DNA from 3 places in the Streptosporangium sp. NBC_01469 genome. Region 1 is predicted to be linked to each of the others. Evidence: predicted binding sites of a transcription regulator. Region 1 holds the regulator's gene; each other region holds the start of a gene.
What was found. Region 1 encodes LexA, which represses DNA repair genes until DNA is damaged. Its sites were predicted from a motif close to TCGAACANNTGTTCGA; they were not measured.

Region 1 (10,686 bases):
CGAACGTCGGGCCCGCACGGCTCGCCTAAGCAAGGCGCGCTCATCGTGGGTAGCGGAAAAGTTTGTCGAGCGGTGACGGAAGAACTCCGACGCCTCCTCCAGATCAGCGAACAGTTCACTGCCCCGGAAACACCGAAGGGGGCCGGACTTGATCCCGACCCCCTTCGTTACCAGGCACTATGCAGATTCGGCCTCTATATCCAACACCGCTTCTCTGCCCGAAATCAGCTGCAGCCGCTGGTGGAGCCGCAGCCCTCGCAGACGTAGCAGCTACCGGCGGGGCGCATCTTGGTGCCGCAGGTCATGCAGAGCGGCGCGTCGGCGGTGCGACCCTGGTGGGACTCCAGGGAGCCGACCCGAGGAGCCTCCGCGGGTGCCGCCTCGGGGCGGGGCTGCGGCTCCTCGATGGGGGCCGAGGTGGCGAGTTCGGCGATGACCTCGTCGGTGTGGATCGGGGCCGGGTCCTCACCGCGCTGCTGGGCGGCGCGCTCGGAGGCGGAGAAGATCCCGAGGGCGGCGCGGTCGTCGTAGGGCAGGTGGTCCAGGGCCAGGCGGCGGAAGATGTAGTCCATCACCGAGGCGGCGATGCGGACGTCCGGGTCGTCGGTCATGCCGGCCGGGTCGAAGCGCATGTTGACGAACTTGCCGACGTACGTCTCCAGCGGCACCCCGTACTGCAGCCCGATGGAGATGGCCACCGAGAACGCGTCCATGACGCCCGCGAGGGTCGAGCCCTGCTTGGACATCTTCAGGAAGACCTCGCCGAGGCCGTCGTCGGGGTAGGACGAGGCGGTCATGTAGCCCTTGGCGCCGCCCACGGTGAAGCGGGTGGTGGTGCTGGGGCGCTGGTTCGGCATCCGGCGCCGGGTCGGGCGGCTGATCTCCACGACCTGGATCGCCGGCTCGGCGGGTGCCTCCTTCTCCTCGGCCTTCCTGCCCGAGGCCGAGAGGGGCTGGCCGACCTTGCAGTTGTCGCGGTAGACGGCCAGGGCCTTCAGGCCGAGCTTCCAGCCCTCCATGTAGACCTGCTCGATGTCCTCGATCGTCGCGGACTCGGGAAGGTTGACCGTCTTGGAGATGGCCCCGGACAGGAACGGCTGGGCCGCGGCCATCATGCGGACGTGACCCATGGGAGCGATCGCGCGCTCGCCCATGGCGCAGTCGAACACCTCGTAGTGCTCGCGCCGCAGGCCGGGGGCGTCGACGACGTGGCCGTGCTCGGCGATGAACTCGACGATCGCCTCGACCTGCTCCTCCTGGTAGCCGAGCCGCCGCAGCGCGCGGGGAATCGTCTGGTTGACGATCTGCATGGAGCCGCCGCCGACGAGCTTCTTGAACTTGACCAGAGCGAGGTCGGGCTCGATGCCGGTGGTGTCGCAGTCCATCATCAGGCCGATGGTGCCGGTCGGGGCGAGGAGCGAGGCCTGGGCGTTGCGGTAGCCGTTCTTGTCACCGAGCCGCAGGCACTCGATCCACTGCCTGGAGGCCTCTCGGTGGATGGCCCCGTCGATCTCGTCGAACGTGCGCAGGGCGTCGTTCGCGTCGTTGTGCTTGCGCATGACCCGCTTGTGCGCGTCGGCGTTGCGGGCGTAACCGTCGTACGGGCCCACGACCGCGGCCAGCTCGGCGCTGCGGCGGTAGGAGACGCCGGTCATCAGCGAGGTGATCGCCCCGGCGACCGCCCGGCCGCCGTCGGAGTCGTAGGCGTGGCCGGTGGCCATGAGCAGCGCGCCGAGGTTGGCGTAGCCGATGCCCAGCTGGCGGTAGGCGCGGGTGGTCTGGTCGATCTTCTCGGTGGGGAAGTCGGCGAAGGTGATGGAGACGTCCATCGCGGTGATGACCAGCTCGGTGATCTTCACGAAGTTCGCGATGTCGAAGGTCTCGTCGTCCTTCAGGAACTTCAGCAGGTTGATGCTCGCCAGGTTGCACGAGGAGTTGTCCAGGTGCAGGTATTCCGAGCAGGGGTTGCTGGCGGTGATGCGGCCCGTCTCCGGGCTGGTGTGCCAGTCGTTGATCGTGTCGTCGTACTGGACACCGGGGTCGGCGCACTCCCACGCGGCCTTGCCCATCTTGCGGAACAGCTCTCTGGCGTCGATCTTCTCGATGACCTCGCCGGTGAGGCGGGCGCGCAGGCCGAACTCCTCGCCGTTCTCCACCGCGCGCATGAACTCGTCGGAGACGCGCACGGAGTTGTTGGCGTTCTGGTACTGGACGGAGACGATGTCCTTGCCGCCCAGGTCCATGTCGAACCCGGCGTCGCGGAGGGCGCGGATCTTGTCCTCCTCGCGCGCCTTGGTCTCGACGAACTCCTCGATGTCGGGGTGGTCGACGTCGAGGACGACCATCTTGGCGGCGCGGCGGGTGGCGCCCCCGGACTTGATGGTGCCCGCGGAGGCGTCGGCGCCGCGCATGAAGGAGACCGGGCCGCTGGCGGTGCCGCCGCTGGAGAGCAGCTCCTTGGAGGAACGGATCCTGGAGAGGTTGACGCCGGAGCCCGAACCTCCCTTGAAGATCACACCCTCTTCCTTGTACCAGTCGAGGATCGACTCCATCTGGTCGTCGACGGCCAGGATGAAGCAGGCGCTGACCTGCTGCGGCGACGCGGTGCCGACGTTGAACCAGACGGGCGAGTTGAAGCTGAAGACCTGGTTGACCAGGGCGTGCTTGAGCTCGTGGTCGAAGATCTCGGCGTCCTCTTCGGCGGCGAAGTAGCCGTGCTCGACCGCCGTACGCGTGTAGACGCCCACCACCCGGTCGATCAGCTGCTTGAGGCTCCACTCCCGCTGCGGGGTGCCGACCGCGCCGCGGAAGTACTTGGTGGTCACGATGTTCGCGGCGTTGACCGACCACGAGCGGGGGAACTCGACACCGCGCTGCTCGAAGTTGATCGAGCCGTCACGCCAGTTGGTCATGACGACGTCACGGCGCTCCCAGACCAGCTCGTCATAGGGGTGCACACCTGGCGTGGTGAAGATGCGCTTCATCTTCAGGCCCCTACGTGGCCTCTTGCCCCCGCGTGTCACCGCGCCGACAGTCTCCGTCATGACTTCCCCCTCCTGGGGCTCCGTGGAACCCTCGAATCGGACCACACCAACGCGCCGCCTCACCCCCGGCGCCCGGGGTCTGCATCAGTCCTGCTTGGTGGAGCGCTCCGCGCGGAGCTGCTCGATCTCCGCCTCGAAGTCGGCCAGCGTCTCGAACCCCCGATAGACGGAGGCGAACCGCAGGTACGCCACCTCATCCAGCTCGCGGAGTGGGCCCAGGATGGCCAGCCCGACCTCATGAGCCGCGATCTCGGCGCATCCGGTGGCCCGGATGCTCTCCTCGACCCGCTGGCCCAGCTGCGCCAGGGAATCCTCACCGACGGACCGCCCCTGGCACGCCCGCCGGACCCCGGCGATCACCTTGTCCCTGAAGAACGGCTCCGTCACACCGCTGCGCTTGCTCACCATGAGCAGGACGGTCTCCTGCGTGGTGAATCTGCGCCCGCACTCCGAGCACGTGCGCCTGCGGCGGATGGCCCCACCGTCCTCGGTGGCCCGGCTGTCGATGACTCGCGTGTCCAGATGGCGACAGAACGGACAATGCACGCGTGTCGCCTCCTTGACCTACCGAAGCGGCCGACCCACCTCACCTACCCATGACACGCACGCCCAGACGCTCGCGCACACATCTTCGAATAGTCGAGATGCGGTAATGGAAACACAATCTGTGGTGAAGGGTTGCGATGCAGCCACTAGATGTTGTGGTCCAACCGTAGAAGTGCTCGACCATGAACGCAAGTTGAAACGACCTTGTCGCACGAAGTCGCTGATCAGCCGTCACATTCCGGCGTGTCGCCGCCCGAGCGAGACCCCTCTCACCCCGGGCGCCCCTTCCCTCACAATCGTCCCAGCCGACCTGTCAGGCGAGGCCTCTCACGCACCTCTCCTCACACGTGCCGCCGACCGGCTCACCCCAGGGGGACGAGGCCCTCGGGGAGATAGAGCCGATCCCCCGGCCGAACCTCGGAGCCGGAGAGCCCGTTGAGGTCCATGATGCGACGGACCGCCGGGCCGGTGTCCGCCTCCTCCGTCAACGCGTCCGCTATCTCCCACAGCGTGTCGCCCGCGTGCACCGTGATCCGCGGCAGGCCCTCAAGACCCGCCCGCTCGCCCGCCGAGGCCATGTCGATGCGCCCGCCGATCCAGAGCACCGCCAGGGTGAACAGCGCGAGCACCGTCACCGCCACGATCCTGCCACGCCGGGTGAGCCGAAGTGGCCGTCGGGCGGCACCGGGACGGCGAGTGCCCACCGCGGGCGCCGTCGCCGATCTCGGCGCCCGCCTCGGCCCGTTTTCACGACCGGACCCTCGCCCCGGCTCACGGCCGGGCCGGCGCATCCGCTCGCGCCCGAACGACTGCCCCGCCTCACGGCCGGATCCCCACCCCGACTCGCGTCCGGGCCTTCGCCACGGCCGCCCCGGCTCGCGCCCGGACTTTCCCGCGGGCTCACGCCCGGACTTTCGCGACACCTGCCCCGGCTCACGGCCGGGCTTTCTCACGGACTCACGCCCGGACTCCCGTCGCGGCTCGCGACCTGACCCTCGTCCCGGTTCGCGACCTGACCCCCGCCTCGGCTCACGCTCGAACGTCCGCTCGGGCGGCTCCTGCCCGGCCCCTCGTCCCGGCTCACGCCCGAGGCGCGGCCTCGGCACAGGATCCCACCCGGACTCCCGCCCGGATTCCCGCCCTGGCCCGGCCTCGGACCTTCGCGCGGACTCCGGCGCGCAACCTGGCTCCGGCTCCGGTCTCGGGGGCGGCACGAGCCGCAGGGGCGGCGCCCCCGGTGATCGCCGCGCCGCCCGGGACCTCGGCGCGATCCTGGATCGTGGTGTCGTCGCGGTCGGTTTCACGGTGCCCCCCATCCCCTCGACCTGGCCGAACACATGTCGAAGAAAGATCGGTGAATCGAACACGATGTCGATCGAACTCCCGTACGATGTTGTACACCACGGCGTCGCCGATTTCGAGGACATTCGAACAATTGTTTGAGTCTGATCTTCGGCCAAGGTATGGTCGCTGTGTGCGACGTGTTAGATACAGACCGGGAGGCGAGGAGTTCGTATGAGCCAGCACAACGAGAACGGTTCGGCCGCCAGCGACCTGGCGGTGCGAAGGCGTGACTCCCTTGGCCTCACCCCCAGGCAGCGGAAGATCCTTGAGGTGATCCGCGACTCCGTGCAGCAGCGCGGCTACCCGCCGTCCATGCGGGAGATCGGCGAGGCGGTGCAGCTCACCAGCACCTCCAGCGTGTCGCACCAGCTGACGGCTTTGCAGCGCAAGGGCTACCTGCGGCGTGATCCGCACCGCCCCCGTGCCCTGGAGGTGCGCCTTCCCGGCGAGCCCGTGCTGTGGGTGGATCCCGACTCCGGCGACGACGAGGCTCCGGTCAGCCGTCCGACCGCCGCCTACGTGCCCCTCGTCGGCCGGATCGCCGCCGGTGGCCCCATCCTCGCCGAGGAGAGCATCGAGGACGTCTTCGCCCTGCCCAAGCAGCTTGTCGGCGAGGGCACACTCTTCCTCCTCCAGGTGACCGGTGACTCGATGATCGAGGCCGCCATCGCCAACGGCGACTGGGTGGTCGTACGCCAGCAGCCGGTCGCCGACAACGGCGACGTGGTCGCGGCGATGATCGACGGCGAGGCCACGGTCAAGACCTTCAAGCGTAGAGACGGCCATGTCTGGCTGGTCCCGCACAACCCCAACTACGACCCGATCCCCGGTGACGAGGCCACCGTGCTCGGCAAGGTCGTCGCGGTCCTCCGCAAGCTCTGACGCGAGCGTCCCGCACAGGCTCGCGACCGCCTTCCACAGGCTCTGGGACGCGGACTCCCAACCACCGAACCGCACCGTTCCGACGCGAGCTTCGAACCACGCGCTCCAACCTCCGCGCGACACGCCGGAGGACGCGCGACACGCCGGATGGGTGGTGTCCCGAGGCCGGGACACCACCCATCCGGCGTTTTTCAGGTGACGGGGTCCGGGGAAGCCTCCGCGCCGGCGGGCACGGAGCCCTCGCCGACCTCCCGTCGGCATGGTCCCGGTTCACGTGGCCGCGGGAGCCCGTCCGTTGACGTGCCTACGAAAGCCCGCCCTGACACCCGTACGGGAGCCCACTCGTTGACATGGGCAGCCCGCCTGCTGACGTCCACGCGGGAGCCTCCCGTCGACGTGGGCACGGGAGACCGCCTGTTGAGGTGGGCGCGGGGACACACCGGTCGATCCGTCGCGCTCGGGGCACCCCTTGGACGGGCGCCCCGAGTGCCCGCAGCGACCCCGAGACCACGCGGAATGGCTCCCCGGCCGCCTACGGGACGATGTTGACCAGCTTGGGCGCGCGGACGATCACCTTGCGCGGCGTGCCCGACAGGAAGGACCGGACCTTCTCCGACGCCAGGGCCAGCGACTCCAGGTCCGTCTCGGAGATCTCCGGGGAGACCTCCAGCCGGTCGCGCACCTTGCCCGCGACCTGGACGACACAGGTGACCGAGTCCTGGACCAGCAGCGCCGGGTCGGCCACCGGCCAGCCCGCGGTGGCGACCGAGGCGGCGTGTCCCAGCCGCTCCCAGCCCTCCTCCGCCGTGTACGGCGCGACCAGGGACAGCATGACCGCCAGGGTCTCGGCGGCCTCCCTGACCGCCGGGTCGGCGGCGCCGGGCCCGGAGTCGATGGCCTTGCGGGCCGCGCTCGTCAGCTCCATCATCCGGGCCACCGCGACGTTGAAGCGGTGGGAGTCGACCAGCTTGGTGACCTCGTCGATGGTGTGGTGGACGACCTTGCGCAGGTTCAGGTCTCCCGCGGTGACGTCGACGCCGGGCGCGGAGGCCGCGCCGGCCTCGGCCATGACGCGGAACGCGCGGGCCAGGAACTTCTGCGAGGCCGCCGGGGAGACGTCGGCCCAGTCGATGTCGTCCTCGGGCGGCCCGGCGAAGACGACGGTCAGCCTGACCGCGTCGACACCGTGGGCGTCGATCTGCTGCCCCAGGTCGACGCCGTTGCCCAGCGACTTGGACATCGCCTTGCCCTGGTTGATGACCTGCCCCTGGTTCAGCAGGCGGGTGAAGGGCTCGACGAAGTCGACCATCCCCATGTCGTGCAGGACCTTGGTGAAGAACCTGGAGTACAGCAGGTGCAGCACGGCGTGCTCGACGCCGCCGATGTACTGGTCGATCGGCCCCCACCTGCGCACGCGCTCGACGTCGAACGGGCCCTCGTCGTAGGCCGGGTCGACGTAACGCAGGAAGTACCACGAGGAGTCGACGAAGGTGTCCATCGTGTCGGTGTCGCGCCTGGCCGGGCCGCCGCACTTGGGACAGGAGACGTTGACCCAGTCCTCGGCAGAGGCCAGCGGGGAGACGCCCTTGGGCGCCAGGGCCTCGCCGCGCATGTCGGGCAGGGTGACGGGCAGCTGGTCGTCGGGGACGGGGACCTCGCCGCAATCGGCGCAGTGGATGATCGGGATCGGACAGCCCCAGAAGCGCTGGCGGGACAGCAGCCAGTCGCGCAGCCGGAAGTTGACCGTGAAGTGGCCGGTGCCCCGCTCGCTCAGCACCTCGATGATCTTCCGGATCGCGTCGGCCTTGGTCAGGCCGTCCAGCGGGCCGGAGTTGACCATCGCGCCGTCACCGGCGGTGGCGACGCCGGTCTCGCCGGGATCGGCCAGGCCGGTGTGCACGACCACCCGTACCGGCAGGTCGAAGGCGCGGGCGAAGTCCAGGTCGCGCTGGTCGTGCGCGGGCACGGCCATGATGGCGCCGTGGCCGTAGTCGGACAGCACGTAGTCGGCCGCCCAGACCGGCATGCGCTCGCCGTTGACCGGGTTGATCGCGTACCGGCCCAGGAAGACGCCGCTCTTCTCCTTCTCGGTGGACAGCCGGTCGATGTCGGACAGCTTGGACACCTCAACCCGGTAGGCCTCGAACGCCTCACGCCGGTCGTCGGTGACGATCTCCTCGGCCAGCGGCGCGTCCGGGGCGACCACGAAGAAGGTGGCGCCGTACAGGGTGTCGGGCCGGGTGGTGTAGACGGTGACCGGCTCGTCACGGCCCTCGATCACGAAGTTGACGTCGGCGCCCTCGGACCGGCCGATCCAGTTGCGCTGCATCGTCAGCACGCGCTCGGACCAGCCGCCCTCCAGCAGGGACATGTCGTCCAGCAGCCGGTCGGCGTAATCAGTGATCTTGAAATACCACTGGGTCAGCTCGCGGCGGACGACCTCGGCGCCGCAGCGCTCGCACCTGCCGTCCTTGACCTGCTCGTTGGCCAGCACGGTCTGGTCGTTCGGGCACCAGTTGACCAGGCCGCCCTTGCGATAGGCCAGGCCGCGCTCGAAGAAGCGGTTGAACAGCCACTGGGTCCACTTGTAGTACGAGGTGTCGCTGGTGTGCAGGCGGCGGGACCAGTCGAAGGAGATCCCGTAGCGCCGGTAGGAGTTGGCCTGGGTCTCGATGTTGGCGTAGGTCCACTCCGCCGGGTGCGCGTTGTGCTTGATCGCGGCGTTCTCGGCGGGCAGGCCGAAGGAGTCCCAGCCGACGGGGTGCAGCACGTTGTAACCGCGCTGGACCCAGTAGCGGGAGATGACGTCGCCCAGGGCGAAGACCTCGGCGTGTCCCATGTGCAGGTCGCCCGAGGGGTAGGAGAACATGTCGAGCATGTAGCGCCGCTCGCGCGGGTCGGCGGGGTCGTCGGAGGCCCGGAAGGGGTCCAGTTCCTCCCACCTGCGCTGCCACTTGACCTGCAGGGCCTGCGGGTCATAGTGCTGCTCGTCGCTCTGCATGTCGGCTCGCTCGCTCACGTCGATCTTCCTCGGGGTATGCCTGCGTGGATGGTCTGAACCCGTCCGGCCCAATGCAAAAACCCCCCGCTCACGCGGAGGGCAGCCGCATCGGCAGGGCGCTCAGGGACGGGGAAGCCGATGCGGCCCGATAAGCAGGGTCGCGGCACGCATAGGGCAAGACTATCGCAGCCCGCAAGGCGTATTCATGGCCAGGGGAAACAGGGCCGATCACGGTAAACGGGGGACAGGGTCCGGCCAGGTCAGCAGAATGGAGGTTCCCGCACTCGCCGGGACAACGAGACCCGATGGCTATACGCCTGTTGTGACCTCGTATGTCTCTCGCGTTTACTCTTCTAACCGTGGCACATTCAGTAGAGCCGGGGCAGGGCCCGGATCCGATGGAGGTCGGCCTGCCCATGCAGGATCCACCGACCGACCCCACCGGACTCCAGTTCAGGGGGGCGTTCTCCAGTTTCCCTGCGAGCCCCCCCGTCTCACGTGAGACCATGCCCAATACGCCTAATTCGGGCACCCGCGCGGGAGGTAAGGAAAGCATGGCCTCGGAGCAGTCCAGCCAGTCCCACCTGCCTCCGGCATGGCCGGAGGCTGCCGAGCCGTCGGCTCCGTGGACGAACGACCCCCTCGGCACCGGCCCCCGGCTTCCCCGCCCGCAGGACCAGCAGCAGGGCGGCAACGGCTCCTCCTGGCAGACCTCGCCCGGCGGAGGGCAGCGCGCCTCCGCCCCCCAGGCGGACTCCCCCGGCGGCGGCTGGCCCCAGAGCACCCCGCCCCAGAACGACGGCCGTACGCAGAGCCCGCAGGCCGACGGCTGGGCACAGGCATCAGGCTCGCAGGGCGACGGCCGGTCCCAGACACCGGCCCCTCAAAGCAACACCAGCTGGTCGGAGGCTTTCAGCCCGCGCAACGACGGCCGGGCGCAGGCGTCGAACTCCCCCCAGAACGAGGGCTGGTCCCAGGCGTCGAACTCCCAGGGTGACGGCTGGTCCCAGACATCCGGCACACAGGGTGACGGCTGGGCTCAGGCGTCCGGCGCGCAGGGCGACGGCTGGTCCCAGGCATCGGGCTCGCAGGGCGCCGACAACCGGCACCAGACCTCCCCCGGCAACGGATGGCCGCAGCCCTCCCAGGACGGCGACCAGCAGCACGCTCCCCCGGCGGACTCCCCCGGCGGCGGCTGGCCCCAGAGCACCCCGCCCCAGAACGACGGCCGTACGCAGAGCCCGCAGGCCGACGGCTGGGCACAGGCGTCAGGCTCGCAGGGCGACGGCTGGTCCCAGACGTCCGGCACGCAGGGCGACGGCTGGGCACAGGCGTCCGGCGCGCAGAACAACGGCTGGTCCCAGGCGTCGAACTCCCAGGGTGACGGCTGGGCTCAGACACCCGGCACACAGGGCGACGGCTGGGCACAGGCATCGGGCTCGCAGGGCGCCGACAACCGGCACCAGACCTCCCCCGGCAACGGATGGCCGCAGCCCGCCTCCTCCCAGGACGGCTGGGCGCAGGCGTCGGGCCCGCAGGCCGACGGCGACGGCCGCCCCCCGTCCTCCCCCGGCAACGGGTGGTCGCAGTCCATCTCGTCGCAGGACGGCAACGGTCAGCACACCCCGGTTCCCCCGGCGGACCCCCCCGGCGGCAGCGGCTGGGCACAGGCCACCACCCCGCCCAACGACGCCTGGCCCGGCACCCCGCCCCAGAACGACGGCCGTACACAGAGCCCGCAGGCCGACGGCTGGGCACAGGCCACCAGCCCGCAGAACAACGGCTGGGCGCAGGCGTCCAGCCCGCAGGGGAACGCGCACCGGCAGGGTTCCGGTGCGGCGGGTGAGACGTGGCAGGGTTCCGGTGCGA
Region 2 (10,686 bases), 5.4 Mb from region 1:
GCTGGGGGTCTTCGACCCGGACAGTGGCGTGCTGAGCGACCTGGACGTGCCCTACAAGGGCTGGGACGCGGTGCTGGCCACCGACGGGCACACCCTGGTCGGGATCGGGTACGGCCCGGCGCTGCCCCGGTCGATCGTCAGGGTCGACACCGTGACCGAGCGGGTGGAGGAGCTCCGCCGGGACGTCAACGAGCTGCCCGACCCCGGCTACCTGCCACTCGCCAGGCCCGTGGAGTTCGAGACCCGGTTCGGGCGCGAGGTGCACGCCTTCCTCTATCCGCCGTCCAACCCCGTGGCGCGCGGCGAGGGCCCCGCCCCGTACGTCGTGTTCGTGCACGGCGGGCCCACCGGGCACAGCGTCGGCGCGCTCGACCTGGAGAAGGCGTTCTTCACCAGCAGGGGCATCGGCGTGCTCGACGTCAACTACGGCGGTTCCACCGGTTACGGCCGCGTCTACCGCGAGCGGCTGCGCGGCCAGTGGGGCGTGGTCGACGTCGAGGACTCGATCGCCGGCGCCGAGTGGCTCGCGGCGGAAGGGCTGGGCGACCCGGCGCGGATCGCGATCCGGGGCGGCAGCGCGGGCGGATGGACGGTGATGGCGGCCTGCTGCGCGTCCGACACGTTCGCCGGGGGCGTCTCCTACTACGGCGTGAGCGCGCTCGCCAACTTCAGCGCGACCACCCACGACTTCGAGTCACGCTACATCGAGTGGCTGATCGGCCCGGAGGACCCCGCCCTGTACGCCTCGCGCGAGCCCGTCGGCCGGGTGGCGGGGGTGAGCTGTCCCATGCTGCTCCTGCAGGGCCTGTCCGACCCGGTGGTCCCTCCGGCGCAGTCGCAGGCCTTCGTCGACGCTCTCGCCGAACGCGGCGTTCCCTGCACCTACCTCACGTTCGAGGGCGAGGCCCACGGCTTCCGCCGCGCCGAGACCCGCAGCGCGGCCCTGGCCACCGAGCTCGCCTTCTACCAGCAGATCTTCCACTCCTGAGCGAAAGACCGGGACCGGACTGCCGGACGAGGGGCTGCGCCCCTGAAGGCCCGAAGGAGGGAACGGGCTGGACGGATCGGCGTGCCGGGCGATCGAACGAGCTCGCCCGGTTCGGCGGGCTCACCGGTGAGGCGGGGTCAGTGGGTTCGACGAGGCCGCCTGCTTCGGTGAGGGCGCCCGGCTCTGCGAGTGCGGTGGATTCGGCGGGTTCGGTGGATCCGGTGAATTCGACGGGTTCGGCGGGTTCAGCAGGTTCGACGGGTTCGGCGGGTTCAGCGGGCGAACTCGGTGGCCCGCGATTCGCGGACGACCGTGATGCGGATCTGGCCGGGGTAGGTGAGCTCCTCCTCGACCTGCTTGGCGACGTCGCGGGCGATCACCTGGGCCTGGATGTCGTCGACCGCGTCGGGCTTCACCATGACCCTGATCTCCCGCCCCGCCTGCATCGCGAAGACCTTCTCGACGCCCTCGTAGGAGGTGGCGATCTCCTCAAGGCGCTCCAATCGCTTGACGTAGGCCTCCAGCGACTCGCGGCGGGCGCCGGGGCGGCTGCCGCTGATCGCGTCGGCGGCCTGGGTGAGGACGGCCTCGACGGTCTTGACCTCGACCTCGTTGTGGTGGGCCTCGATGGCGTGGACGACATCCTCGTGCTCGCCATACCGTCTGGCGATCTCGGCGCCGATGAGCGCGTGGCTGCCCTCGACCTCATGGGTGAGCGCCTTGCCGATGTCATGCAGGAGCGTGCAGCGCTTGAGCAGCGTCGTGTCGAGCCGCAGCTCGGCCGCCATGATTCCGGCGATGTGGGCGGACTCGATGAGGTGGCCGAGCACGTTCTGCCCGTAGGAAGTGCGGTAACGGAGCTGACCGAGGAGGGTGACCAGCTCGGGATGCATGTCGGTGATGCCGAGCTCCACCAGGGCGTCCTCGCCCGCGCGCACGCACAGCTCCTGGACCTCGGCTTTGCTGCGCTCGTGGGCCTCCTCGATGCGCTGCGGATGGATACGGCCGTCGAGGACGAGTTTCTCCAGGGTCAGCCGCGCGGTCTCGCGGCGGACCGGGTCGAAGCACGACAGCAACACGGCTTCCGGCGTGTCGTCGATGATCAGGTTGACGCCGGTGGTCGACTCGAAGGCGCGGATGTTGCGACCCTCACGGCCGATGATGCGCCCCTTCATCTCGTCGCCCGGCAGGTGCAGGACGCTCACCACGGACTCGGCGGTCTGTTCGGTGGCCACCCGCTGGACCGCCAATGTGACGATCTTGGTGGCGCGCTTCTCGCCCTCCTTACGGGCCTCGCCCTCGATCTCCCTGATGATCAGCGCGGCCTCGCGCTTGGCCTGGTTCTCGATCTCCCGGACCAGCTCGGCCCTGGCCTGGTCGCTGGTGAGCCCGGACACCCGTTCCAGGATGGCCTTGCGCTCCTCGGCTACCCGTTCGAGATCCTCGCGGCGGTCGGCCAGCTCGGTCTCCGTCTCGGCGAGCTTGCGGGCCCGGTCGGCCTGGCGCCTGGCCTCCTCGTCGAGGCGCTGCTCCCGCTCGGCCAGCCGGTTCTCCCTGCGTTCGAGGTCGGACCGGAGCTCCTTGAGCTCGTACTTCAGGATCTTGCCCTCGGCCTCGGCCTCCTTGCGCATCTCGGCCGCCGCCTCGACCGCCGTCTCCGACCTGCGCAGGAGCTCTCCGGCCTCGTCCTGGGCCTTCGCCCGGATGTCGGCGGCCTCGCGCCTGGCCTCCTCCAGGTGGGCCTCGGCCTCGGCCTCCTGCTCGGGGGTGGGGCCCTTCGGCACCGCCCCGACTCCACCGATGCGACGCAGCAACACGACCAGCACGGCTGTCATCACGGCGAGAGCCACAACCGCCACTACCAACATGACGACCACGACCGGATCCATGCGCGCCTCACCTTCCTCGCGTCGCAAATATCAGGCACACGAGGGGTCACACGCACGGCACGGAAAGCCCAAGAGGCGGCGCTGTCGGGACAGTGGTGAACCCAGAGGGGATCACCCACCGGCTGTTCCCGCCGGTCCGTCGTCCCGTCCTCATCCGTCAAGCCTGCTTGTCCGTATTACACCGCTATGACAATCCGCGCTGCGCGGAGTAACTCCTCACTGCCGTTGAGATTAAGCGTCAGAGAGGTAACGAGCAAGCAAAGACCCGCTGTCAAGCCGCTTTGAACTAGTCGAGGGGATAGCCCGGATCCTCCGCGAATGGCGATGTTTCCGCCCCCTCGTCCTCCAGCACTTCGCGGATGACGCGAAACGCCAGGCCCGGACCGTATCCCTTACGGGCGAGCATGCCCGCCAGTCTGCGGGTCCTGACCGCGGGCTCCAGGCCCCGGGTCGAAGAGAGCTTGCGTCGCACAAGGCGACGGGCGGTCTCCGCCTCCTCCTCGGGGTCGAGCTGATCCACCGCCTCATTCACGGTCTCCTTGTCCACCCCTCGGTGGCGGAGCTCCGAGGCGAGGGCCTTTCTGGCGAGCCCCCGCCCGGCGTGGCGCGAACTCACCCACGCGGCGGCGAACGCCTCGTCGTCGATGAGCCCGACCTCGGAGAAGCGGTCCAGCACGGCGTCCGCCGCCTCCTGGGGCACCTCGCGCTTGCGCAGCGCCTCCGCGAGCTGAGCTCGGGTGCGCGGCGCCATGGTCAGCAGCCGCAGGCAGATGCCTCGCGCCACCGCCTGCGGATCGGCCCCGGACCTCCGGCTCGCCGGAGCCCCCTCGGCCGACCCGCCGGATCCACCGAGTCCGTCGGATCCATCGGATCCATCCGGTCCGTCAGGCAGGAAGCCGGGGGAGGCATCCCCGGACCGCCGCCCGCCACGCCGGGAGGCACGCTTCTTCCGGCCTCGCGGCGCGTCATCCGCAGGTTCCGCGATCTCCTCGCGGAACCCTCCTTCCGGGACGGACGGACCGTAGTCGCGCCCGCGCCCACGCCTGCCCGGTGAGCCCGCCCGAGGTTCGTCGGGCCAGGCACCCCAGTCTCTCGGCCCGGCCTCGCCGGCCGGACCGGAGTCAGGTCCCGTCGTCATCGATCAGCCCGGATTCAGGCGTCACCCGGCTTGGGGGCGGCGGCGGCCTTGGCACCACGACCGGACGCGGCGGGAGCCGCGGCCGCACCGGACGCGCGGCCCGACGCGGCGGCCGGAGCCGAGGCCGCGGGGGCGGGCGACGGGGTGGCCGGGTTGTCGACGCGCGGGCCGACGCCGAGCTTCTCCTTGATCTTCTTCTCGATCTCGTTCGCCATGTCCGGGTGGCTCTTGAGGAAGTTTCGCGCGTTCTCCTTGCCCTGGCCGAGCTGGTCGCCCTCGTAGGTGTACCAGGCGCCGGACTTGCGGACGAAGCCGTGCTCGACACCCATGTCGATCAGGCCACCCTCGCGGGAGATGCCGATGCCGTAGAGAATGTCGAAGTCGGCCACGCGGAAGGGCGGGGCCATCTTGTTCTTGACGACCTTCACCCGGGTGCGGTTGCCGACAGCGTCGGTGCCGTCCTTCAGCGTCTCGATGCGGCGGATGTCGAGACGGACCGAGGCGTAGAACTTCAGCGCCTTTCCACCGGTCGTGGTCTCGGGCGAGCCGAACATGACGCCGATCTTCTCGCGGAGCTGGTTGATGAAGATCGCGGTGGTGCCGGTGTTGTTGAGCGCGCCGGCGATCTTGCGCAGCGCCTGGGACATCAGGCGGGCCTGGAGACCGACGTGGCTGTCGCCCATCTCGCCCTCGATCTCGGCCTTGGGCACCAGGGCCGCGACCGAGTCGATGACCAGCAGGTCGACGGCGCCGGACCGGATCAGCATGTCGGCGATCTCCAGCGCCTGCTCCCCGGTGTCGGGCTGGGAGACGAGCAGCGCGTCGGTGTCGACGCCCAGCTTCTGGGCGTACTCCGGGTCGAGCGCGTGCTCGGCGTCGATGAACGCGGCGATGCCGCCACCGCGCTGGGCGTTGGCCACCGCGTGCAGGGCGACCGTGGTCTTGCCCGAGGACTCGGGACCGTAGACCTCGACGACGCGGCCGCGCGGGAAGCCGCCGATGCCGAGGGCCACGTCGAGCGCGATGGAGCCGGTCGGGATCACTTCGATGGGCGCACGGACCTCATCGCCCAGGCGCATGACGGAGCCCTTGCCGAACTGACGCTCGATCTGAGCGAGTGCGGTCTCAAGCGCCTTTTCGCGGTCGTTAGCTGCCATGGGAGCCCCCTGAAGGGTCGCGGGTTGGATCGGTTGCCAGAAAGCTACGGGGTGCCGCCGACAATTTCGGGAGGGCACGCCAGGAGCGACGGCCTGTTCAATATAGCCGAACGACTGTTCGATCGCCGCCCGTTGGCACCACGGGTTACGGGAGTCGCGAACCACCACGGAGGCCCCCGCGCATGACCGGGCACGACCGGCGGGTCACCGCCCCGAAGAGTACGGAACCCATCCGGGAGGCGACATTTCCGAGAATTACCTTGGGCCTGTTGTAACCAGGCTGACCTGGGGTGATCCTGAGGGGAAACGACCCGAGGTGCCCAACGTGCCCAACGCGTTCACGCAGCAACGCCTAGCCCATCTCGATTCCCTCGCCACCGAACTGCGACAACGGGGGCTGGCGAGCCGCACCCTCGGCGGCACCGCCCCGGTGCTGTGGGTATGGCATCCGGACAGCCTCCGGCAGACCATCGTCTTCGCCACCCCGGTCAGGGACGGCTGGCTGTTCCTGTGGTCACCGGACGGCGAGGAGAGCGCCGACGATCCCGCGCACGCGGCCGACTCGGTGGAGAAGCTCCTCGCCCCGCTCCCGGGGCCGTCCTGACCGGCCCTCCCCCGGTCTCCCCGGCCGGGGCTTCGCCCCAACCCCGGAAAACCTTCGGGCTTCACTCCGGCACTCCGGGCTCTCACGTACTCCCCGGCTCCCCGGTCCCCGGACTTTCGGGTACTCCTCGGATCTTCGCGTTCCTCTCCGGGCTCACCGGCCCCCTCGGGCTCATCGGCCCTCAGCGGAGCCTGGGCGAGACGTCGGTCACCCCGCACACGGCGCGCCAGACCTCCTTGGTCCCGACGCCTTCGGCCAGTGCCTGGATCACGGTCCGGCCGCCGAGATCGGCGATGACGTAGTCGCGGGCCCACGAATCGGCGTACTGGTCGCCGAAGTGTGACTTCATCCGCTTCCAGAATTCCGACAGGCGCATGCCCCAAGTATGGATCCACTCCGGTGTGCCATGGCCCGTCCCGGCACGACTCCGGGCCGTCGGCCGCCCCGCGTCCAGGTCCCACGGCCCGACGGGACCGGGACGGGGACGGGAGACGTACGGGGGAAGGACCGCCGCAGATGGGAGCCCGGACGGCCGGGGAGGTCGGGTACGGAGTCGTCAGAGCACGCGGGAGCCGTACATCTCGCCGAGGGGGTCGGCGAGCAGCTCCAGGCGGGCCCCGTCGGGGTCGGCGAAGTAGATGGACGCGCCGCTCTCGACCGTGTGCGGCACGCCCGCCGCCTCCAGCTTGCCCCGCAGGCGCTCCCACGTGGAGGGATCGACGGAGATCGCGACGTGGTGGAGCCCGCCGAGGACCTCTTTGTAGGGGCCGAGGTCCAGGCCGGGGAAGTCGAAGAAGGCGAGGAGGTTGCCGTTGCCGATGTCGAAGAAGAAGTGGTTCGATCCCCGGTAGTCACGGTTCTCGAAGATCTCCGTGAGCGGGAACTCCAGGAGGTCCTGATAGAACGCGATCGTCGTCTCGACGTCGGAGGAGATCAGCGCGAAGTGGTGCAGCCCCCTCGCGCTGCTCGGCGGGCGGTGTGCCCTGAGGTGCTCCGCCTTGATCCGCTCACGTGTCGCCTCGATGGCCTGATGGTCGATGCTCACCGTTAGCTCACCACTCAATGCGTCGTGTGTTCGTCAAAGCCATGTCCGTGACGACAGGGAGCCAACCTATCCCGGACGTCATGTCCCGGTGGCGAGGCCTCGGGAACGCCTCGGGGCGCGGTCTCCCGAGGTCCGGCCGCGAGATCGGTGGATCATTTATCCGCAGGTGACGCACGGGCCGTCCGCTCCCGTCCGCCGGTCGGCGGTGGCGGGTTCTGTCGGTGGTGCCGTGCAGTATGGGCGGTGACCCGGTTGGTCGGCCGGACCGGGAGTCAGGGGGCGACGATGAGTGAGACGACGGGCGCGGGCGGAGCGCTCGACCACTTCACCCGGATGACCAGAGACTGGTTCACCGGGGCGTTCGCCGCGCCGACGGCCGCGCAGGAGGGGGCGTGGGCGGCGATCGCCCGGGGTGACAACACCCTGGTGGTCGCGCCCACCGGCTCCGGCAAGACGCTCGCCGCCTTCCTGTGGTCGCTTGACCGGCTCGCCTCCTCCGCTCCCGGCTCCCCCTCAGGCGCCGGAGGCGCCATCGCGAGCGCGGACACCCCGGCGGGCGGCGCCGTCACGGGCGTCCCGGGCACCCGCGCGGGCTCGACGGACGGCGGGAGTTCGGCGGATACGGACACGGCGGGCGGTGCGGGCACCCGAGGCGGGCGGAGGCGTTCGCGGGGGGACGGCGAGCCGGTGAGGCGGTGCCGGGTCCTGTACGTGTCGCCGCTCAAGGCCCTGGCGGTCGACGTCGAGCGCAACCTCCGGGCGCCGCTGGCCGGGCTGGGGCAGACCGCGCGGCGGCTCGGTCTCCCGGTGCCGGACATCTCGGTGGCGATCCGGTCCGGCGACACCTCCCCCGAGGAGCGGCGCCGGTTCGCGACCAGGCCGTCCGACATCCTGATCACCACCCCCGAGTCGCTGTTCCTGCTGCTCACCAGCCAGGCCCGCGAGGCGTTGCGCGGCGTGGAGACGGTCATCGTCGACGAGGTGCACGCGGTGGCGGCCACCAAGCGCGGCGCGCACCTGGCCCTCAGCCTGGAGCGGCTCGACACCCTCCTGCCCCGGCCCGCCCAGCGGATCGGCCTGTCGGCGACCGTGCGGCCGGTGAGCGAGGTGGCCGCCTTCCTGGGCGGGGCGCGCCCGGCGACCGTGGTCCAGCCGCCTTCCGACAAGGAGATCGAGGTCGAGGTGGTCGTCCCGATCGAGGACATGACCGAGCTCGACACGCCTCCCGCCTCCCCCGCCCCCGACGACGACCGCTGGCTGACCGAGACCCCGGCCAGGCGGTCGATCTGGCCGCATGTGGAGGAGCGACTGTTCGAGCTGATCCGGAGCCACAACTCCACGATCGTGTTCGCCAACTCCCGGCGGCTGGCCGAGAGGCTGTGCACCCGCCTCAACGAGCTGGCGTGGGAGCGGCGGGAGGACGGCGGGGAACGCGCCGGGGAGAGCGCGGAGGCGGATCCGGTGCACTGGGCCGAGGGGTTCCCCGGGCCGCCGGCCTCCGCCTCCACCCCGGCGGCGATGATGGCGCAGGCCGGCGCGGCCAAGGGGGTCGTCCCGGAGATCGTGAGGGCCCACCACGGTTCGGTGTCGAAGGAGGAGCGCTCCCAGATCGAGGAGGCGCTCAAGTCCGGGCGGCTGCCCGCCGTGGTCGCGACCTCCAGCCTGGAACTCGGCATCGACATGGGCGCGGTCGACCTGGTGGCCTGCGTCGGGGCGCCGCCGAGCGTGGCGAGCGGGCTGCAGCGGATCGGCCGGGCCGGGCACCAGGTGGGAGCCGTCTCGCGCGGCGTGATCTTCCCCAAGTACCGGGGGGACCTGGTCCAGACGGCCGTGGTGGCCGAGCGGATGAGAAGCGGGGAGATCGAGGACCTGCGCTACCCGCGCAACCCTCTCGACGTGCTCGCCCAGCAGATCGTGGCGATGACCGCGCTGGACGAATGGACGGTCGACGAGCTGGAGGAGGTCGTGCGGCGAGCCGCCCCCTACCGGACGTTGCCCAGGAGCGCGCTGGAGGCGACGCTCGACATGCTCGCCGGGCGCTACCCGAGCGAGGAGTTCGCCGAGCTGCGGCCGCGCATCGTCTGGGACCGGGTGACCGGCACCCTGCGGGGCCGTCCCGGGGCCCAGCGGCTGGCGGTCACCAACGGCGGCACGATTCCCGACCGGGGGCTGTTCGGCGTGTTCCTGGTCGGGGAGAAGTCCTCCCGGGTGGGTGAGCTGGACGAGGAGATGGTCTACGAGTCGCGGGCCGGGGACGTGTTCGTGCTGGGCGCGACCTCCTGGCGGATCGAGGAGATCACGGCCGATCGGGTGCTGGTCACACCGGCCCCCGGCCAGCCGGGAAAGCTCCCGTTCTGGCACGGCGACACCGCCGGGCGGCCGGCGGAGCTGGGGAGGGCCATCGGCGCGTTCCTCCGCGAGATGTCGGCGGCGGGCGCGGACGCCGAGGCGGGAGGCGGGGGCACCCGAGGCGCGAGGACGGGTGAGGCGAAAGCGGGAGTCACGGGAGCGGGACGCGGAGAAGCCGGGAACCCGGGGACGGGAAACGGGGAAGCGGGGAACACGAAGGCGGGACGCGGAGAAGCGGGACACGGGGAAGCGGGAGCGGGGAACGCGGCACGGGAGGTCGCCCTGAAGCGGATCAGGGCGGCGGGGCTGGACGAGTTCGCCGCCGCCAACCTGCTCTCCTACCTGGCGGAGCAGCGGCAGGCGACCGGTTACGTGCCGGACGACAGGACGTTGCTGGTCGAGCGCTTCCACGACGAGCTGGGCGACTGGCGGGTGGTGGTGCACTCCCCGTACGGGGCGCGGGTGCACGCGCCGTGGGCGCTGGCGATCGGGCGGCGGCTGCGGGAGCGCTACGGCGTCGACGTGCAGGCCGTGCACTCCGACGACGGGATCGTGCTGCGTATCCCCGACACGCTCTCCGACCCCCCGTCCGATGTCGCGGTCTTCGACGCGGACGAGATCGAGCGGATCGTCACCGAGGAGCTGGGCGGCTCGGCGCTGTTCGCGGCGCGGTTCCGCGAGTGCGCGGGGCGGTCCCTGCTGCTGCCGCGCCGCGTGCCGGGCAGGCGGTCGCCGCTCTGGCAGCAGCGGCAGCGCGCCTCCCACCTGCTGAACGTGGCGGGCCGCTACGGGTCGTTCCCCGTGGTGCTGGAGACGATGCGCGAGTGCCTCCAGGACGTGTTCGACGTGCCGGGGCTGGTCCGGCTGATGCGCGACATCGAGGCACGGCGGGTCCGGCTGGTGGAGGTCGAGACCGACAAGGCGTCGCCGTTCGCGGCGTCGCTGCTGTTCAACTACATCGGCGCGTTCATGTACGAGGGGGACGCCCCGCTGGCCGAGCGCCGTGCCCAGGCCCTCGCGCTCGACACGAGCCTGCTGGCCGAGTTGCTGGGCCAGGCGGACCTGCGCGAGCTGCTCGACCTCGACGTGATCACCGACACCGAGCGGGAGCTGGCCCGGCTCGACCGGCCGCTGCGCGACGCCGAGGACCTGGCCGACCTGCTCCGCTCCCACGGCCCCCTGGTGGCCGAGGACGTCGGCGTGCGCGAGGGCGACCCGGCGTGGCTGACCGCGCTGGAGGGCTCCCGGCGGGCCATCAGGGTGCGGGTGGCGGGGCAGGAGCGGTGGGCGGCGATCGAGGACGCCGCCCGGCTGCGCGACGCGCTCGGCGTGCCGCTGCCCGTGGGGGTGCCGCACGCGTTCCTGGAGCCGGTCGACGACCCGCTGGGCGACCTGCTGGCCCGGCACGCCCGTACGCGCACCCCCTTCCTCGCGAGCACCGCCGCGGCCAGGTTCGGCCTCGGCCCCGCGGTCGTCACCGACGCGCTGCGCCGCCTGGCCGCCTCCGGGCGGGTGG
Region 3 (10,686 bases), 4.7 Mb from region 1:
TAAAGGAAGTCAACGACTTCAAGGTACCAGCCGGGTGACGGTTCGCCCGAAGAGGGGGTCCGCTCCGCGAACAGCACGGATCCGCCCCGGTAATCTTCTCAAAAGTGAATAAACATCACGATCTTCGCTGACTTCCAGTTGGTCCTGCGGGTATGCGCCTCACATCCGCACCACGGCGAAGCATGACGACCACGCCCCGGGCGCAGCCGTCCCGGTGGACCCTGCCACCAGCCGCGAAGGAAGAGAAATGGCCTTTCACGTCGACTCCGAGGTCGGCCGGCTCCACCAGGTCCTGCTGCACAGGCCGGAACTCGCCCTGAAACGGCTCACACCGTCGAACAAGGACGACTTCCTCTTCGACGACGTGCTGTGGGTGCAGCGCGCCGTGGAGGAGCACGAGGAGTGGCAGAGGCTCCTGGTCGACCAGGGCGTCACCGTCCACATGCTCTCCGACCTGCTCCGCGAGACGGTCGAGATCCCCGAGGCGCGCAGGCACATCCTGGACGGCGTCGCCGACGAGCGCTACTTCGGCCCGATGGCCGTCGACGCCGTCCGCAACGCGCTCGACTCGATGGACTCCGTCACGCTCAAGCGCTATCTCACCGGGGGCATCACCAAGCGCGAGCTGGTGGACATGGGCACCGACCCCAAGAGCCTCGCCTTCCACACGCTCAGGCCGGACGACTTCGTGCTGCCCCCGCTGCCCAACCACCTGTTCACCCGCGACACCTCCTGCTGGATCTACGACGGCGTCTCGATCAACGCGATGAAGAAGAAGGCCCGCCGCCGCGAGACCGTCAACATGGAGGCGATCTACCGCTACCACCCGGCCTTCGCGCCCGGCTACGACCGGCCGGACGAGGGCGGTTACAACGTCTGGATGCCCGGCATCCCGGCGGCGCCCGCCACCATCGAGGGCGGCGACGTGCTCGTCATCGGCCGGGGCGCGGTGCTGGTGGGGATCAGCGAGCGCACCCAGCCCCAGGCGGTCGAGATGCTCGCGCGGAGCCTGTTCAAACGGGGGGCGGCGACGAAGATCGTCGCGCTGGACATGCCGAAGGCGCGGGCCTTCATGCACCTGGACACGGTCATGACCAACGTGGACGTCGGCGTCTTCACCAAGTTCGCGGGGCTGGGCATGCTGCCCTCCTACACGGTCGAGCCCGGCGACAACGAGAAGGAACTCAAGATCACCGACCATCCCCCCGAGGACATGCACCGGGCCATCGCGCGGGCGATCGGACTGGACGACATCAAGGTCCTCAGCGCGACGCAGGACGTGTACGCCTCCGAGCGGGAGCAGTGGGACGACGGCTGCAACGTGCTGGCCCTGCGTCCCGGCGTGGTGGTGGCCTACGAGCGCAACACGACCACCAACAACCACCTGCGCCAGAACGGGATCGAGGTCATCACGATCCGGGGCAGCGAACTCGGCCGCGGCCGGGGCGGTCCGCGCTGCATGAGCTGCCCGCTCGAACGCGACGGCATCTGAACCCTTCCGCCGGGGACCCGGCCGCGCGGAACGTGTCCCCGCCCCGGATCACCGGGCGTACGGAGATGCCGGAAATACCGGAGATGCGAACATCCGGACGGCGCTCGCGGGCTCCGGGCGGCACGCGAGCGCGCCACCGATTCCCGTCTCCGGCCGGACGGGACCGTCGCACCGGGTATTCCCCGTCGATGTGTCGTTCAAGATCATACGCCCGTCGCCGCGCCCGGTGATGCCGCCACCCCGACATCCTCCAGAAGATGCGGGAATCCGGCGAAAGTCCCGAAAAAACCGGAGGTTTCGCGATCCCGAGTAGGACAAGTGCGGCGTTTGAGGCGGACCCCATCGGACCGGATTCGACATCTTTTTTCCAATCAGCTTGACCTTAGGCGCCCACAGCTTTACCGTCACTGTCCGTAACCACACCTCGTGGCGTTATCGGGTGAACCCTGACGCACCGGTCACCGAAGGTGCCTACCTCGGGCGCCAACCCGGTGAACGGGGCATAAGTTGCGAGGTAGCACAATCAAGTTGAGAGCACCACATAACAGAGCCGGGGGGCCACACCATGCCGTCTGAGTACGCCAAGTCGTTGGGTGCACGACTCCGCGCCATTCGCACCCAGCAGGGCCTGTCCCTGCACGGAGTCGAAGAGAAGTCCCGCGGGCGCTGGAAGGCGGTCGTCGTCGGCTCCTACGAGCGTGGCGACCGTGCCGTCACCGTGCAGAAGCTTGCCGAACTGGCTGATTTCTACGGAGTGCCGGTCTCGGAGTTGCTGCCGGGAGGGGCCGCTCCGAGCCCCCTCGGCCCGACACCGAAGCTTGTGATCGACCTTGAGCATCTTGCCCAGCTCCCGAAGGAGAAGGCAGGCGCGCTCGCTCGCTACGCGGCCACCATCCAGAGCCAGCGTGGCGACTACAACGGCAAGGTGCTGTCCATCCGCCAGGAGGACCTCCGCTCCCTCGCCGTGATATACGACAAGTCCCCCAGTGAGCTCACCGAGGAGCTCATCAGCTGGGGAGTCCTGGACCCGGAGGCTCGCCGAGCCGTCGAGTCCTTCTGACGACCCCTGACCGGTCGTGGGTGCGCCGGAACCGGCGTGCCCACCCCGCAGAGAATCTTGCTCTCAGCAGAAACGTGCGCTTCGTCCCGCCCCGGGCTACAGCCGTTGTGGTAGGAAAAGGCAAACATGCGTTTAGCGAGATGTGGTGGACATGGCCCCGGGAGATGATCGGCTTGATCACTCTCGATCGAGCCCGAAAAGCCGTCTCCGCGCCGTCATGGCGTCGCTGGGATCGACCAGGACGCGCGCCTTCCTGCGGCTGCTGACCTCGATCGGCACCACCAAGACGCAGGACACCCTGAAACTCCTGCCGTTCGTCGTCATGGCCGTGGTGGCCCTGATCGACTTCGGCTCGGGCCCCACCTCCGGCCTCCTGCCGCTGCTCGCCCTCGGCCCGGCCTTCGCCAGCGTGGCGTGCGGCCTCGCCCGCACCACGGTGGTCGGCGTCGTCGCCCTGGTGCTGTGCCTCGCGCTCGGCGTCTACAACGACATCCTCTGGATGCCCCGCACCGACATCACCCTCATCGCCATCCTCGGCGTCACCGTGGCCAGCGTGCTGGCCAGCGCCGGGCGGCTGCGCCACGAACACCAGCTCGCCGACGTGCGCTCGGTGGCCGAGGCCGCCCAGCGGGTGCTGCTGCGCCCGGTGCCCCGCCGCGCGGGACCGGGCATCGGCGTGGCCGTCTCGTACACCTCCGCCACGGCCGAGGCCAGGATCGGCGGCGACCTGTACGAGGTCGTCACCACCCCGCACGGGGTCCGGATCATCGTGGGAGACGTCCAGGGCAAGGGCCTGGAGGCCGTGGAGACGGCCGCGGTCGTGCTCGGGGCCTTCCGTGAGGCGGCGCACGACGAGAGAACGCTCCAGGGCGTCGTGGCGCGTCTGGAGAACGCGCTGACCCGCGAGCTGTCCGGCGAGCAGTTCGTGACCGCCGTGCTGGCCGAGATCAGCGGCGGTTCCACCATCACCGTCATCAACTGCGGCCACCCGGCGCCCATGGTGCTCGGCGCCGACGGCGGGATCTGGTTCGCCGACCCGCCGGACGAGGCGCTCCCGCTGGGCATGAGCGCCCTCAAGGCCAGCGAGCCGCAGCCGCACCACATCCCGTTCGAGCCGGGCGACCAGGTCCTCTTCTACACCGACGGGGTCATCGAGGCGCGCGACGGTGCGGGCGAGTTCTATCCGCTGCTGGAGCGGGCGCACCTGCTGGACGGCGACGACCCCCAGGGGTCGTTGGACGCCCTCCGCGCCGATCTGCTCGACCACGTGGGCAGGCCGCTGGGCGACGACGCCGCGATGCTCCTGTTGCGCCACCGCGCCGCCCGCCAGAGCTCCACGGCGGCGTGAGGAACGGCAACGCGAGGGACGAGGGAACGGCGACGCGAGGGCCGAGGGAACGGCGGCGCGAGCGAGGAACCGGTCGCACGAGGGACGGGGACACGAAAACGTCCCCGCACGCCCTGTGCCCGCCGGCGGGACCGGTGGACGCGGGACGTGCGGGGACGGCGCCGGTGAGCACGGGCGGCGACCCCGGGTGGGAGGCCGCTCCGGCTCTAACCGGCTAGGGGGATCTGGCCGGGGAGCACGGGCTGGCTCGGCATGCCGAGCAGCTTCTCCACGGTGGTGACGAAACGCTCCGCCTCGGAGATGAGCTCCTCGGCGTCTCGCGAGGACACCGTGCGGGTCAGGCCCGCCTCGGCGGCGGCCCGCTTGGCCGCGCTCGTCTCGAAGTAGGGGGCCCACTCGGCCAGGCGGGGCTCGGCCTCGGGCAGCATCTCCCAGGCGCTGCGCAGCCTGCGCCTCCTGCGGCCCTCCATGGGACGGGGACGGGCCGCCAGGACGGCAGCGGCCGCCCTGAGCGCGGCGAGGTGGGCCGCGACGTAACGCGCGGCGGAGGTCCGGGCGGCGGCGGCCTCTTCGAGGCAGTCGCGCGCGTCTGAGAGGTGCGCTCGCACCGTGGGGGACAACCGGGGCCCACCGGAATCGCTGAGCCGAGGGGTCATAGTGCTTCAGCCTCCTTGGTCGCAAGCGGCTCCGGTGTTTTCGCCGGTGGTATCACACTCGCAGACCCCACCGACAAATCCACCGGACGGCCGGACGAGGAGCTTCCCCTCTCCCCGCCCGTCCTGACCTGGCCCGATCGTCTCCGCCGACGACGTGGGCCCGATCGGCCGCCCTTGGAACACGAGCCGCGAGCCCCGTGTCATCACATCGAACATAAATTCGATCACTAATACTGTCAAGTAAAACGACGAACAAAAGTTCGATCTTCGGGCATGTGGCGCACGCGAAAGGGCCCCGGGAGATCGTCGTCTCCCGGGGCCCTGTTCACGACCGGCTCAGGACCGGCTCACGACCGGCGGGATCACGCCCGCCGGATCGGCCGCTCCGCCGCCCTACCGGACGAACCTGCCTCGGACGTGCACCGGCACTCCCGTACCGAGCAGGCCGGGAAGGACCTCCGCCACGTGCATCGGCAGCCGTACGCAACCGTGGGAGGCGGGCGCCAGCGGCACCGAGAGCGCGCCGTGGAAGGCGATGCCCCCGTTGAAGAAGATCGGGTTGTAGAGCTGGCCCAGGTAGGACTTGTGCCAGCCGTCCCTGCGCCAGGTGGTCTTGTAGTCGCCCGTCGGCGTGCGGGCGTCGCCGCAGAACCGCTGGGCCCTGCCCTCCCAGGTGGCCGTCTCGCAGTAGGCGATCCCGCTGCCGGAGGAGGTGTGGCTGACCAGTTTCACCGCGCCGTCGACGTAGAGGACCATCACCTGCTTGGCGAGGTTGACCTCCACCCGGGTCGGCTTGCCGTTGGGGACGAGCACCTTCGGCGCCCGCGGGGCCTCCAGGGCGTCCCAGGTCCCGCGTGCCACGGTGCTGGTCGGCGAGACGCCGTTGACCTTCTGGAAGGCCCAGACCGCCACCAGGGTCGCCCCGCCGTAGCGGCCGTCGATCCTGCCGGGGGCGTAGCCGAGCTCGGCCAGCCGGGTCTGGAGCAACTTCACCGCGGCGCCCTTCGCGCCGAGCTTGAGCGTCCTGCCGGGTGCGACGAACGGGGACGCCCCCGTCGCCCCGGCTGTCACGGGTTTCCCGGCCGTCACGGCCGTCACGGCCGTCACGGCCGGGAAAGCCGAGGTCTGGGCCGCGGCGGCGCCGGCGGAAAGGGTGACGCCCGCGGAAGAGAGGAGCACGGCTCCCGCCGTCATCAGCGCGGCCACTCCCAGCCGCTGTCCAGCCCCCACTTTCAATCAACTCCTCATATCACTATGGATCGGGTCAAGGGACCATAGCGCACGGTTTCCCCGCGCAGGCGGCCGGTTATAAAGCGGCAATCAACGGTCAATCTGTTTAGAGTGGCCGCGTGCCAGAAAAGTTGCATCCGAACATCGAGAAGGTCGCCGCCGTCCTGCGCGAGCACGGCGTTCCCGGCGAGATCGTCATCTTCGCGGAGGCCACCCCGACCGCCGCCACCGCGGCCGCGCAGCTCGGCTGCGAGGTCGGCGCCATCGCCAACAGCCTGATATTCGACGCCGACGGCGAGCCGCTCCTGGTGCTGACCAGCGGCGCCCACCGCGTCGACACCGACCTGATCGCCAGGACGGCCGGCGCGGCAAGGGTGCGGCGCGCAGACCCCGCCTTCGTACGGGCGGCCACCGGCCAGGTCATCGGCGGCGTCGCCCCGATCGGCCACCCCGCCCCGGTCAGAACCCTGGTCGACACCTGGCTGGGCAAGCACGAGGTCGTCTGGGCCGCCGCCGGTCACCCGCACACCGTCTTCCCGACCTCCTTCGACGAGCTCGTCCGGATCACCGGAGGGCTCCCCGTCGAAGTCGAATGACGGCTTTCCCCAGCGTTTGAGCACCGCGCTCACCCCGCGCTCACCCCGCGCTCACCCCGCGCTCACGGCCCCGCGCTCACGACACGGCGCCGCCGGGACCCGTACGGCCCATACGGGTCCCGGCGGCCTCGGAGAGCCGGTCAGGCCCCTCGCGGCCCGGCCCGGAGGCGGGCGGGAGCGGCGGGGAAACCTCCTGGTGAACGCCGGACAGCACTCCCTCCCCACGCGGTGACCCGCGTCACGTCCGCCCTGCTAGGGTGCGACGCGTGATCGGACTGCGACGGATCGGCCCCGACGAGTTCACGCTCCGGCTGGACGCGGTCCTCGGCGTCTACACCGAGGCGATGCACCCGCCGGTCGACCAGATCGCCGGCCGCAGGCTCATCATGGGAAACCACGCCACCCACCCCGCCTTCACCTGCCTGTTCGCCGAGCTCCCCGACGGCACCCCGGTGGGCATCGCCTACGGCTTCCACGGGGTTCCCGGCCAGTGGTGGCACGACGTGGTCAGGCGGGCCCTGGCCGACAGGCACGGCGAGGGCGGCGCCCACGGCTGGCTGGGCGACGCGCTGGAGCTCGCCGAGATCCACGTCCACCCCGACTACCAGGGCAAGGGCATCGGCCGGGCGATGATCATGAGCTTGTGCGCGGGCCGCCTTGAGCGCACCGCCGTGCTGTCGACCCGCGACCAGCCCACCGCGGCCAGGCACCTCTATCGGAGCATCGGCTTCGTGGACCTGCTCACACAGTTCGTCTTCCCCGGCGGGCACGAGCGCTACGCGATCCTCGGGACCGCCCTGCCGCTGGTCGGCTGAGCCACCCGGCCGCCCCGGCTCCGGATCTCCACCGGGACGCCGTCCCTCCCGTACCCCGGTGTGCCACGCCTGGGAGTCGCGCCCCCGGCGGACCGGGGGCCCGCGGTGTCAGACCGGCAGCGGGGCGATCTTCGACGTGTGGTCCAGGGCTTGGAAGACCTCGCGGGTCGCGCTGGAGCGGTTGAAGGTGATGAAGTGAATGCCGGGGGCGCCCTCGTCGAGCAGGGTCTGGCAGAGCTCGGCGGCGTGCTCGATGCCGAGGCTGCGCACCGCGGCCGGGTCGTCGGCGACGGCCGCGAACCTCTCGGCCACCTCCGGCGGGAACGGCGCGCCGGAGAGCTGCTCGGACCTGGCGATGGTGCTCATCTGCGTGACGGGCATGATGCCGGGAATGATCGGCGTGTCACAGCCGCTGGCCGCCACCCGGTCGCGCAGCCGCAGGTAGTCCTCGGCGCGGAAGAACATCTGGGTGATCGCGTAGTCGGCGCCCGCGCGGCACTTGCGCACGAAGTACTCGGTGTCGGCCTCGATCGAGGCCGACCTGGGGTGCTTGTACGGGAAGGCGGCCACGCCCACGCAGAAGTCGCCGGACTGGCGGATGAGCCGGACCAGCTCCTCGGCGTACAGGACACCCTCGGGGTGGCGCACCCACTCGCCCGTCACGTCGCCGGGCGGGTCTCCCCGCACGGCGAGGATGTTGCGCACCCCAGCTCCCGCGAAGCGGCCGATCAGGTGGCGCAGCTCGCGGACGGAGTGGTTGACGGCGGTGAAGTGGGCCACCGGGGTGAGCGTGGTCTCGTGGGCGAGCCGCTCGACGATGTCGACCGTGCGGTCGCGGGTGCTGCCGCCGGCGCCGTAGGTGACGGACACGAAGGTGGGGTGCAGGGACTCCAGCTCGCGGACCGCGCGCCAGAGCTGACGCTCCCCCTCGTCGGTCTTCGGGGGGGAGAACTCGAAGGAGAACGAGCGGGCACCGGCGGCGAGGAGCTCGCGGACGGTGGCGACACGATCAGGGAGGACAGATGCGCGACCCAGAGCCATGGGGTCAAGGATACTTGCCCGGCCGCTCGGGCGCCCGATCAGATCATGTCCGCCGCCCGCGGAACGGACTTGTCACAATTAGCGAGTAAAACAACCACCTCCCTAGATCGAAATGTCCCCTTGGACCGTTAATCTCATTACCTGACCTCCTCCCGCCGCCGAAGCCGGGGGATTCCAATTTTCATAGATTGGGTTTCCTGCCTCATCGCCAGTCGCAAGGAACCCGGAGGTGTCGTGCCCTACACCGGCTGCACAGGCGTTCCACCTCTCCGCCGGACCGGCGGAGAGGATCTTGTCGATCATGCGTACGGTGGTCGGGGTGCCATCACCGCCGGTCACGCCGCCGGGACGCACGGCGCCGTACCGCGTTTCCCCCCCAGAGCTGAAGCCCAGGGTCTCCACACTGGAGGTATTCGATGATCACTTCTGCAGCCGCGCTGGACACGATCCGGTCGGAGGTCGATCGTTCTCTTCGGCGATTCGTCGAACGGCAGCGCCCGCAGGTCAGCGCTCCGGAGCTGGCGCCGCTCGTCTCTGCGGCCGAGGACTTCCTCGCGGGCGGTAAGCGGCTGCGACCCGCCTTCTGCTACTGGGGCTGGCGCGGTGCGGGCGGGGACGACGATCCCGCGCTCTTCTCCGCCGCGGCCTCGCTGGAGCTGCTCCAGGCCAGCGCCCTGGTGCACGACGACGTGATGGACGCCAGCGACCTGCGCCGGGGCATGCCCTCGGCGCACCGCAGGTTCGAGGAGTTGCACCGGAGGGCGGGCTGGCACGGCTCGGCCGAGCAGTTCGGCGAGGGGGCCGCCATCCTGCTGGGCAACCTGATGCTCATCTGGTCCGGTGAGATGTGGCGGAACAGCGGCCTGCCGGCCGCCTCGCTGGCGGCGGCGCAGAAGGTCCACGACGACATGCGCACCGAACTGATGTGCGGGCAGTACTTCGACCTGCTGGAGCAGGCGCACGGCGAGGGCACCTTCGACAGCGCGCTGCGGGTCGCCCTCTTCAAGAGCGGCAAGTATTCGGTGGAGCAGCCGCTCAGGCTCGGCCTGGTGCTGGCCGCCCGGGGCAGGGAGCCCTGGATCGACCGGCTCTGCGAGGAGTACGGGCAGTCCGTGGGCATCGCCTTCCAGTTGCGCGACGACATCCTCGGCGTGTTCGGCGATCCGGGCGAGACCGGCAAACCGGCTGGCGACGATCTTCGCGAGGGCAAGCGGACGATGCTCATCGCCCGCGCGCTCGCCGTGGCCTCGGAGTCCCAGGCCCAGGTGGTGCGCACCACCCTCGGCGACCCGGACCTGGACGAGGCCGGGGTCGACCGGCTGCGCGGGATCATCGAGGAGACGGGGGCCCTCGTGGCGTGCGAGGACCTGATCAAGGGATACCTGGAGAACGCCCTCGGCTCGCTGGAGGGCGCCCCGATCCTCCCCGAGGCCCGCGCCGCACTGGCCGACCTCGCGGTGGCCGCCACCTCCCGGCGGACCTGACCGCGCGCCCGGCTCGTACCGGTCCGGCTCGCGACAGGCCAGTCCGCATCGGTCCGGCTCGCGACGGGTCGGCTCGCACCGGTCCGGCTCACGACAGGCCGGTCCGCATCGGCCCGGCTCACGACGGGTCGGCGAACGGCACGGTCCGCCCGGCAGGGGACACGGTCTTCGCCGGGCGGAGAGGGCTTTCAGGCGGGGACGGCCAGCCTCCGCTTGAACTCCCCCGCCGCCGCCTTGGGATCGTCGGCCTCGGTGATCGCCCGCACGACCACGACCCGGCGCACGCCGTACGACATGACCTCGTCCAGGTTGGCGAGGTCGATGCCGCCGATGCCGAACCAGGGCCGGTCGGTCTCCAGGGCCGCGGCGTGCCTGAGCAGGCCGGGGCCCGGGGCGAACCTGCCGGGCTTGGTGGGCGTCGGCCAGATCGGGCCGCAGCAGAAGTAGTCGACACCGGGCTCGACGGCCGCGGCGGACGCCTCCTCGGGGGCGTGAGTGGAACGCCCGATGAGGATGTCGTCGCCGAGCATGTCGCGCACGACCCGCACCGGCAGATCATCCTGGCCGAGGTGGAGCACGTCGGGGCGGATCGCGTAGGCGATGTCGGCCCTGTCGTTCACGGCCAGGAGGGTGCCGTGCCGGTCGCAGGCCTCGCGGAAGACGGCGAGGAGATCGAGCTCCTCGCGCGCCTCGAGACCCTTCTCGCGCAGCTGCACGATGTCGACCCCGCCCGCCAGGGCGGCGTCGAGGAAGTCCGCGAGGTCTCCCCGGTCACGACGCCCGTCCGTACAGAGGTACAGGCGGGCGTCAGAAACCGAGGGCTTGGGCACGTCTCTTCACCTCGGTATGGCGACCCGCCACGATCGCGTCGACCGGCGAGCCCGGCAGCGTGTCGTCGGGGGTGAAAAGCCAGCGTAGGGATTCGACGTCGTCGTATCCGGCGTCCAGCAGCACCGTGAGGGTG

Region 2: a site for LexA is predicted at 5,279-5,294, ahead of recA (recombinase RecA). Genes of this name have one in related genera too.
Region 3: a site for LexA is predicted at 4,805-4,820, ahead of OG587_RS21395 (SAV_6107 family HEPN domain-containing protein). Genes of this name have one in related genera too.

Annotation. Positions count from the first base shown of each region.
Region 1 covers NZ_CP109465.1:9,485,526-9,496,211, forward strand. The annotation lists gene OG587_RS41360 (vitamin B12-dependent ribonucleotide reductase) at 225-3,044, opposite strand; gene nrdR (transcriptional regulator NrdR) at 3,129-3,590, opposite strand; gene OG587_RS41370 (LysM peptidoglycan-binding domain-containing protein) at 3,953-4,225, opposite strand; gene lexA (transcriptional repressor LexA) at 5,106-5,816, shown strand; gene leuS (leucine--tRNA ligase) at 6,349-8,817, opposite strand; gene OG587_RS41385 (hypothetical protein) at 9,372-10,686, shown strand, end outside.
Region 2 covers NZ_CP109465.1:4,116,409-4,127,094, reverse strand. The annotation lists gene OG587_RS18485 (S9 family peptidase) at 1-988, shown strand, start outside; gene rny (ribonuclease Y) at 1,261-2,877, opposite strand; gene recX (recombination regulator RecX) at 3,164-4,015, opposite strand; gene recA (recombinase RecA) at 4,030-5,172, opposite strand; gene OG587_RS18465 (hypothetical protein) at 5,498-5,776, shown strand; gene OG587_RS18460 (DUF3046 domain-containing protein) at 5,958-6,152, opposite strand; gene OG587_RS18455 (VOC family protein) at 6,333-6,821, opposite strand; gene OG587_RS18450 (ATP-dependent helicase) at 7,107-10,686, shown strand, end outside.
Region 3 covers NZ_CP109465.1:4,785,713-4,796,398, reverse strand. The annotation lists gene OG587_RS21410 (arginine deiminase) at 248-1,492, shown strand; gene bldD (transcriptional regulator BldD) at 2,058-2,552, shown strand; gene OG587_RS21400 (PP2C family protein-serine/threonine phosphatase) at 2,770-3,900, shown strand; gene OG587_RS21395 (SAV_6107 family HEPN domain-containing protein) at 4,107-4,556, opposite strand; gene OG587_RS21390 (L,D-transpeptidase family protein) at 4,950-5,786, opposite strand; gene OG587_RS21385 (YbaK/EbsC family protein) at 5,906-6,382, shown strand; gene OG587_RS21380 (GNAT family N-acetyltransferase) at 6,649-7,197, shown strand; gene metF (methylenetetrahydrofolate reductase [NAD(P)H]) at 7,306-8,238, opposite strand; gene OG587_RS21370 (polyprenyl synthetase family protein) at 8,655-9,722, shown strand; gene thiE (thiamine phosphate synthase) at 9,911-10,552, opposite strand; gene OG587_RS21360 (Rv2175c family DNA-binding protein) at 10,530-10,686, opposite strand, start outside.